One region of the Streptomyces sp. NPDC087428 genome, then DNA from elsewhere that is predicted to be linked to it. Evidence: predicted binding sites of a transcription regulator. Region 1 holds the regulator's gene; the other holds the start of a gene.
What was found. The regulator HspR, encoded in region 1, represses chaperone genes until heat shock. The targets are predictions, from matches to a motif close to TTGAGNNNNNNNNNCTCAA.
Positions count from the first base shown of each region.

Region 2: lon (endopeptidase La) is a predicted target of HspR. The motif match lies at 2,390-2,408, and genes of this name have one in related genera.

Region 1 is NZ_JBIUXR010000018.1:169,987-174,399, reverse strand. It holds gene grpE (nucleotide exchange factor GrpE) at 1-504, shown strand, start outside; gene dnaJ (molecular chaperone DnaJ) at 637-1,833, shown strand; gene ACIO3R_RS33055 (heat shock protein transcriptional repressor HspR) at 1,835-2,281, shown strand; gene ACIO3R_RS33050 (LuxR C-terminal-related transcriptional regulator) at 2,286-3,320, opposite strand; gene ACIO3R_RS33045 (helix-turn-helix transcriptional regulator) at 3,505-4,413, opposite strand, start outside.
Region 2 is NZ_JBIUXR010000003.1:143,247-147,659, reverse strand. It holds gene ACIO3R_RS07975 (response regulator transcription factor) at 1-530, opposite strand, end outside; gene ACIO3R_RS07970 (spermidine synthase) at 766-1,458, opposite strand; gene ACIO3R_RS07965 (isochorismatase family protein) at 1,626-2,204, opposite strand; gene lon (endopeptidase La) at 2,431-4,413, shown strand, end outside.

The sequences.
Region 1 (4,413 bases):
GACCAGGTCCGCACCGCGCTCTCCGAGCGCACGGCAGACCTCCAGCGGCTCCAGGCCGAGTACCAGAACTACCGCCGCCGCGTGGAGCGGGACCGGGTCACGGTCAAGGAGATCGCAGTCGCGGGTCTCCTGTCCGAGCTCCTGCCCGTGCTCGACGACGTCGGCCGGGCCCGCGAGCACGGCGAGCTCCTGGGCGGGTTCAAGTCGGTGGCCGAATCGCTGGAGACGGTCGTCGCCAAGCTCGGCCTGCAACAGTTCGGCAAGGAGGGCGAGCCCTTCGACCCGACGATCCACGAGGCCCTGATGCACTCGTACGCGCCGGACGTCACCGAGACGACCTGCGTGGCGATCCTGCAGCCCGGGTACCGGATCGGCGAGCGCACCATCCGTCCCGCACGGGTGGCGGTGGCCGAACCCCAGCCCGGGGCGACGCCCGCGGCCGCGAAGGACGCGAAAGAAGAGCAGGCAGCCGACGAGGAGAGCGGTGGCGGCGAGGAGGTCTGACATTCTGTCCGACCACTTGGCGGCACACCGCCCGGCCCGCAGGGCCTTCGGTCGGGATCGGGCGGGGCTCCACGAGCCCGGCAGGATCCCGACTGAAGGCCCTGGGCCGGTCGTCCGGAAGGAGGGACGTCGATGAGTACGAAGGACTTCGTCGAGAAGGACTACTACAAGGTTCTCGGCGTCCCGAAGGACGCCACGGACGCCGAGATCAAGAAGGCGTACCGGAAGCTCGCCCGCGAGTTCCACCCGGACGCCAACAAGGGTGACAACAAGGCGGAGGAGCGCTTCAAGGAGATCTCCGAGGCCAACGACATCCTCGGTGACACCAAGAAGCGCAAGGAGTACGACGAGGCCCGCGCCCTCTTCGGCAACGGCGGCTTCCGCCCCGGACCCGGCAGCGGCGGCGGCAACTTCAACTTCGACCTGGGGGACCTCTTCGGAGGCGCCCCGGGCGGTGGCCAGGGCGGCGGAGCCGGCGGCTTCGGCGGCGGTGGCGGCGGCGGCCTGGGCGATGTCTTCGGCGGCCTCTTCAACCGGGGCGGCGGCACCGGCACCCGGGTGCAGCCGCGCCGCGGCCAGGACATCGAGTCCGAGGTGACGCTCAGCTTCACCGAGGCGGTCGACGGGGCCACGGTCCCGCTGCGGATGTCCAGCCAGGCGCCCTGCAAGGCGTGCTCCGGCACCGGCGACAAGAACGGCACCCCCAGGGTCTGCCCGACCTGCGTCGGCACCGGCCAGGTCTCGCGCGGCACCGGCGGCGGGTTCTCGCTCACCGACCCCTGCGTGGACTGCAAGGGCCGGGGCCTCATCGCCCAGGACCCCTGCGACGTCTGCAAGGGCAGCGGCCGGGCGAAGTCGTCCCGCACCATGCAGGTCAGGATTCCGGCGGGCGTCTCCGACGGCCAGCGGATCCGGCTGCGCGGCAAGGGCAGCCCCGGCGAGCGCGGCGGACCGGCCGGCGACCTCTACGTCGTCGTCCACGTCGACACCCACCCGGTCTTCGGCCGCAAGGGCGACAACCTCACGGTCACCGTGCCCGTCACCTTCACGGAGGCGGCGCTCGGCGGCGAGGTGAGGGTGCCCACGCTCGGCGGACCGCCGGTCACCCTGAAGCTCCCGGCCGGCACGCCCAACGGGCGCACCATGCGCGCCCGCGGCAAGGGCGCGGTCCGCAAGGACGGCAGCCGCGGCGACCTGCTGGTCACCGTGGAGGTGGTGGTTCCCAAGGACCTGGGCACGGACGCCCGGGACGCCCTGGAGGCCTATCGCAAGGCGACCGCGGACCAGGACCCGCGGGCGGAGCTGTTCCAGGCAGCGAAGGGAGCTTGAGATGGACGGCCGCCGGCGTAATCCGTACGAACTGACCGAAGAATCCCCGGTGTACGTGATCTCGATCGCGGCCCAGCTCTCTGGTCTCCATCCCCAGACGCTGCGCCAGTACGACCGCCTCGGCCTGGTCTCTCCCGACCGCACGGCCGGGCGCGGCAGGCGCTACTCGGCCCGCGACATCGAGCTGCTGCGCACCGTGCAGCAGTTGTCGCAGGACGAGGGCATCAACCTCGCCGGCATCAAGCGCATCATCGAGCTGGAGAACCAGGTCGCGGCCCTCCAGCAGCGCGTCGCCGAGCTCTCGGCGGCCGTGGACGGGGCGGCGGCGACGTTGCAGCAGCGCGAGGCGCAGGTGCACGCGTCGTACCGGCGCGATCTGGTGCCGTACCAGGACGTGCAGCACACCAGCGCCCTGGTGGTCTGGCGGCCCAAGCGGCCCAAGGAGTAGTACCTCAGCGCTCCCCGAGGCCCGTCGCCCCGCTCGTGCGGGGCGGCGGGCCTTCGTGTTGCCCCGGCCGGGGACCGGCGATCCCGGAGCCGACGAGGAGGGCGCCGAGCTGGGTGCGGCTGGTGGCGTTGAGCGTGTGCATGAGCCTGGAGACGTGGGCGCGGCAGGTGCGGACGCTGATGCCGAGCTTTCCGGCCACGACCTGGTCGGTGTGGCCCTCGACCAGCAGGCGGGCGACGCTGAGCTGGACGGCGGTGACCGAGGTGCTGGCCGGGGCGGCCGGCACCGGATCGCTGAGCGGGGTGGCCTGCGCCCAGAGGACTTCGTACATCTGGATCAGATAGCGGACCAGCGCGGGGTGGCGGATCTCCAGCGCGACGTCGCGCGCCGCGTTGGCGGGGATGAAGGCCACGGTCCGGTCGAAGACGAGCAGCCGCTCGACCGTCTGCTCCAGCGTGCGGATCTGGATGAGGCCCGGCGGCATCTGGTTCAGATAGGCCTTGAAGGTCTGGTTGTAGCGGATGGGGTGCTGGTAGATGTGCCGGAGCGGGGTGCCCCGCTCCAGGGTGAGCCGGGCCCGGGACAGGGCCCTTTCGAGGTGGTCGGGCGGCCGCGTGCTGCCCGGTTGCAGCGTCCGGATCTCCTCGGTGGCGCTCTCCGTCGCGTTCTGGATGGTGGCGTCGATCAGGGGCATGCCTTCGAGGACGGTGATGGCGAGGTTGGGGTCCGTACTGGCCACGCCGGCCAGCGGTGCCAGCGAGTCGACCAGCGCGGCCGAGAGGCTGACGCGTTCGTGGATCTCCCGGACGACGGGCTGCAGCAGATGGGCCAGGGCGGCGGACGGCGGCACGGGACGCACCCAGGCGTCGTCCTGCGGGTCGGGGTGGACCAGCGCCAACTCGGTGAGGCAGGGCGCCGGCTGGATGGCGGTCCGGGGTATCCGTCCCGCGCTCAGCGCCTCGGTGTAGATCCTGACCGCGGTGTCGCACAGCGAACGGCCCTCGTGGGCGTGCGCCGTTGTGTCCTCATCCCTGCCCATTCGTGACCCCCCACTTTTGGCAGTGCAGCAAGATGACGGTGGTGGCAGCGTAGTTCGCGGGCCACTGTGGGTGTTGTCGGGGGAGCCGGGAACTCTCCCGGCCGATCGGGGCCGTGGCCATGTCTCTCCAAGGCGCGTGGCCATGTCTCCGGCCCGGGGTGGGGGGCTCTGGAGTGCCGGCCGGTCAGGAATCCTGATCGAGGATTCCCGACTGGGCGATCAGGTAGCCGAGCTGGGCGCGGCTCGTGCTTCCCAGCACGGCGGACAGCTTGGCGACATGGGCGCGGCAGGTGCGGACGTTCATGCCGAGGCGGCGGGCTATCGCCTCGTCGACGTGCCCCTCGATCAGCAGCGTGGCGATGGCGCGCTGGACGCCGGTGATGCCGTCCCTGGCCGGGTCGTACGGTGCCGCCTCGTCCAACGGGACGGCACGGCGCCAGAGTTGTTCGAAGACCTTCGTCAGATAGGCGACCAGCGCGGGGTGCCGTAGTTCCAGGGCGACGGGCAGGTCGTCCTGGACCGGGATGAAGGCTACGGTGTCGTCGCAGATGATGAGGCGCTCGATGAGCTCCTCCAGCGTGCGGATCTCCATCCTGGCGCCGGCCATGAGGTCGACGTAGGCGAACGTGCGCTGACTGTGCCGGACCGTGTGCTGGTAGAGGGTACGGACGCTGATGCCGGAATCTATGAGAGGTTTGCTGCGGGTCAGGGCCTCGCCGAGGACCTCCTCGCTGCGTTTGCCTCCGGGCTGGACGGTCAGCACTTCCGTCCGGCTCTCCGCGATGGCCAGGTCGAGCGCTCCGTTGATCCGGTCCATGCCCTCCAGCACCGTGATCGCGTGCGTGGGCGCGGGGCTCTGGGCGCTGATGGCCAGGAACGGTTCGAAGGCTTCGGCCAGCTCGACGGACGTCCGCCTGCGATCCAGGATCTCGCGTTCCAGCGGGTAGAGACGCTGAGCCAGTGCGGCCGTCGGCGGAACCGGACGAAGCCACGAGGCGTCGTCCGGATCGGGCAGCAGTAGGCCGAATTGGACGAGGCAGGGTGCGGGCCTGACCTCGGCGCGGGCGAGGCGGCCCACGCTGAGCGCGGCCGC
Region 2 (4,413 bases), on a different contig from region 1:
GTCGGCGTCAGGTGGACGTCGTCCGCCCGCACCCGCACCCGGCGCTGCGCGTGGTCGATCTCCAGCTCACCGAGGCGCAGTATGCCGCTGCGCGGGGTCACGGCGGCCAGCGCGGCCCGCTCGACCCGGCGCAGCAGGACGTGCACCCGGGCCGCCAGCTCACGCATGGAGAACGGCTTGGTCATGTAGTCGTCGGCGCCGACCCCGAGGCCGACGAGCATGTCGGTCTCGTCGTCCCTGGCGGTCAGCATCAGCACCGGCACCGGGCGCTGGGCCTGCACCCGGCGGCAGACCTCCAGCCCGTCGAAACCGGGCAGCATGATGTCGAGCACCATCAGATCCGGCTGCCAGGCCTCGGCCGCGTCCACGGCCGCGGGGCCGTCGAGCGCGGTCTGCACCAGGAAGCCCTCGGCCCGCAGACGGGCGGAAATGGCATCGACGATTGTCGCGTCGTCCTCGACCACCAGCACCCGGCGCTGCGCGCCCGGGGTGGCCGCGACACCGTTGTGGGTGGTGTGTGTCTGTTCCATCGCCCCGCCCCTGCCCGCTCTCACGGAGGCCATTCCCCCGGACGCACGGTTATCGCTTGTGAATTTCGTGGGAGATCCCGCTATCGGTCAGCAGCGTAAAGGCAGCGGGCGGCTCCCGGCTACGCAGGGTGCAAGGGCGTGGGAGCGCGTCGGCCGCGCGGAGGAGGCGGAGTGTCGCGCTTGTGGCGCTTGGCCCCCGGGCGTCCCGGGGGCCCGCATACCCGGCGGGGGGATCTCAGGCGGCACGAATTGCGAGATGGACCACGTCGGGTACACCTCGGGCAACGCCTACTTCTTCGGTTCGAACACCACGGAATCCGGCATTGCGCAAGGCTTGTTCGAACTTCTCGGACGGCTGTGCGGACCACACGGCGAGCACTCCGCCGGGTGTGAGCCGCTGGTGGCAGTCGGCGAGACCGGCGGGGGAGTAGAGGGTTCCGTTGTCCTCCGTGACCGTCCAGTCGGGCCCGTTGTCGATGTCCAGGCACAGGGCGTCGTAACGTTCCGTAGCCGTACGGAGGTGGGCGACGAGATCCGCCGTCAGGACCGCGGTCCGCGGGTCGGCGAGCGCCGCCCGCGAGATCCCGGCCAGCGGCCCGCCCAGGTGCCAGTCCACGATGGCCCGCTCCCGCTCCACCACCGTGATCCGCCCCCAGCGCGGCTCCGCGGCGGCCCGCGCGAGCGAGAACCCGACCCCGAGCCCGCCGATCAGCACCGCCGGGGCCGGCCGGCCGGCGGGCAGCGCGGCGAGCGCGGCGTCGATCAGCAGCCGCTCGGAGCGCCCGTCCGAGGTGTCCATCAGGAAGCACCCGTTGGCGATGATCTCGAAGTCGTCGCCCCGCCGGCGCAGGACGACCTCTCCGTACGGTCCCTCCCGGCGTTCGAGGGTGACGGGGGCGAGTGCGTCGGGGCCGTGGGCGTGGTGCATGGCGCGGGTCTCCGGTGGTTGGTCGACGGCCGGGTCACCGCCGCTCTGTGTCCCGGCCATCCTGGCCCGCCCGGCCGCGTCCGGGCCAGCGGATTGCCCGATCGGGCACCGGCCGGCCCCGTTCGGGGACGGGCCGGGCGCTTCTCCGCCCCGGCGCGCCGGTGGCCTCAGCGCGCCCGTGGCGGCGCGGCGAACGTCACGTCCGCGGCCGGCCGGGTGACCTCGGCGTCGCCGCTGATCGCCCACGCCGCGACCCGGGACACCACGGCGGCCGGAACGGCGGCGTCGATGCCCGGGGCGGCCGGGATGTCCTGCGTCGCGTGGGCGTCGTACGGGAGGACGACCCGGTGGCCCAGGGCCAGGGCGGTACGGGCCGTGGCCTGGACGCACATCTCCGACATCACCCCGCACACGGCGAGGGACTCGACCCCGGCCCCGGTCAGCAGGTCGCCCAGGGAGGTGCCGGCGAAGCCGTCGTCCCTGGTCTTGCGGACGACCTCCGCGGGACCCGCCTCGACGGGAAGGTGCAGTGCCCAGCCCGGGGTGTGCGGCTCGTCGCCCGAGCCGGGTGCGCCGTCGTTCTGGAGGTGGACGACCAGTGCGCCGCCGCTGCGGGCCCGTGCGAGCAGGTCCGCCGTGCGCTCCAGGAGCCCGGCCGCGCCGGGCACCGCCCGGTCACCGCTCACCCCCGCCCGCTGGACGTCCACGACGATCAGGGCCTGTGCGGGGGGCGCGGCAGGGTTCATGGCGTCATCCTGTCCGGCGCCCCCGCGGCCTTCCACCGGATTTCGCCCGGAGCGCACGGCGGAGGGACTACCCGAACCCCGTACGGCGTTGGACACAGGGCACGCGGAGGCAGGCGCAGCGGCGGCCGCCCACGTGATCGCTCACAGCGAACACACCCCGGGGAACATTGAGCGGCTCAGAAGCATTGAGTCTTCATAGCTCAACTTGACTGCCGAAGGGGAGATCATGGCTACTGAGTCCAATGCGGTCACACCGCTCACCCTGCCTGTGCTGCCGCTCGACGACGAGGTCGTGCTGCCCGGGATGGTGGTACCTCTGGACCTGTCCGACAACGACGTACGCGCCGCGGTGGAGTCCGCCCAGGCCGCGGCCCGCGAGGGCGGCGGCAAGCCCGAGGTGCTGCTCGTTCCGCGCATCGACGGCACCTACACCGGGATCGGTGTCATCGGCACCGTCGAACAGGTCGGACGGCTCTCCGACGGAGACCCCGGCGCGCTCATCCGCGGCCGTGGCCGGGTGCGGATCGGTGCCGGGACCAGTGGGCCCGGCACGGCGCTCTGGGTGGAGGGGACCCGGGTCGACTCCACCGTCCCCGATCCCCTTCCCGGCGCCGCCGCCGAGCTGGCCAAGGAGTACAAGGCGCTCGCCACCAGCTGGCTGAAGCAGCGCGGCGCCTGGCAGGTCGTGGACCGGGTCCAGCAGATCGAGGACCTCTCCACGCTCGCCGACAACTCCGGATACTCGCCCTTCCTCACCGTCGCCCAGAAGGTGCGGCTGCTGGAGACCACCGACGCGGTCGCCAGGCTGAAGCTCGCCATCCAGTGGCTCGGCGAACACCTCGCCGAACAGGACGTCGCCGAGTCCATCGCCAAGGACGTCCAGGAGGGCGTCGACAAGCAGCAGCGCGAGTTCCTGCTGCGGCGCCAGCTCGACGCCGTACGCAAGGAGCTCTCCGAACTCAACGGTGACTCCGGCTCCGGCGACGAGTCCGACGACTACCGGGCCCGCGTCGAGGCCGCCGATCTCCCCGGGAACGTGCGCGAGGCCGCGCTCAAGGAGGTCGACAAGCTGGAGCGCTCCTCCGACCAGAGCCCCGAGGGCTCCTGGATCAGGACCTGGCTCGACACCGTCCTCGAACTGCCGTGGACCGAGCGGACCGAGGACGCCTACGACATCCGCGGCGCCCAGGCGATCCTGGACGCCGAGCACGCGGGCCTCCAGGACGTGAAGGAGCGCATCACCGAGTACCTGGCGGTGCGCAAGCGGCGCGCGGACCGCGGTCTGGGCGTCGTCGGCGGCCGGCGCGGCGGCGCCGTGCTGGCCCTGGTCGGTCCGCCCGGTGTGGGCAAGACCTCGCTCGGGGAGTCCGTCGCGCACGCCATGGGCCGCAAGTTCGTCCGCGTCGCCCTCGGCGGTGTCCGGGACGAGGCCGAGATCCGCGGCCACCGGCGCACCTACGTCGGCGCGCTTCCCGGGCGCATCGTCCGCGCGATCAAGGAGGCCGGTTCGATGAACCCGGTCGTCCTGCTCGACGAGATCGACAAGGTCGGCTCCGACTTCCGGGGCGACCCGGCCGCCGCGCTCCTCGAAGTGCTCGACCCGGCCCAGAACCACACCTTCCGCGACCACTACCTGGAGGTCGAACTCGACCTCAGCGACGTCGTCTTCCTGGCCACCGCCAACGTCCTGGAAGCGATCCCGGAGGCCCTCCTCGACCGGATGGAGCTGGTCAGGCTCGACGGCTACACCGAGGACGAGAAGGTCGTCATCGCCCGCGACCACCTGCTCCCGCGCCAGCTGGAGCGGGCCGGCCTGGAGAAGGACGAGGTCACCCTCGACGAGTCCGCGCTGCGGAAGCTGGCCGGCGAGTACACCCGTGAGGCCGGCGTGCGGAACCTGGAGCGGGCCGTGGCCCGGCTGCTGCGCAAGGTCGCGGCCCAGCACGAACTGGGTGACCGGGAGCTGCCGTTCACGGTGACCGACGAGGACCTGCGCGCACTCATCGGGCGGCCGCACCACGTGCCCGAGGCCGCCCAGGACCCGGCGGAGCGCCGCACCGCGGTGCCGGGAGTGGCCACCGGTCTCGCGGTGACCGGAGCCGGCGGAGACGTGCTCTTCGTGGAGGCGTCGCTCGCCGACCCGGAGACCGGGGCGTCCGGACTGACCCTCACCGGCCAGCTCGGCGACGTCATGAAGGAGTCCGCGCAG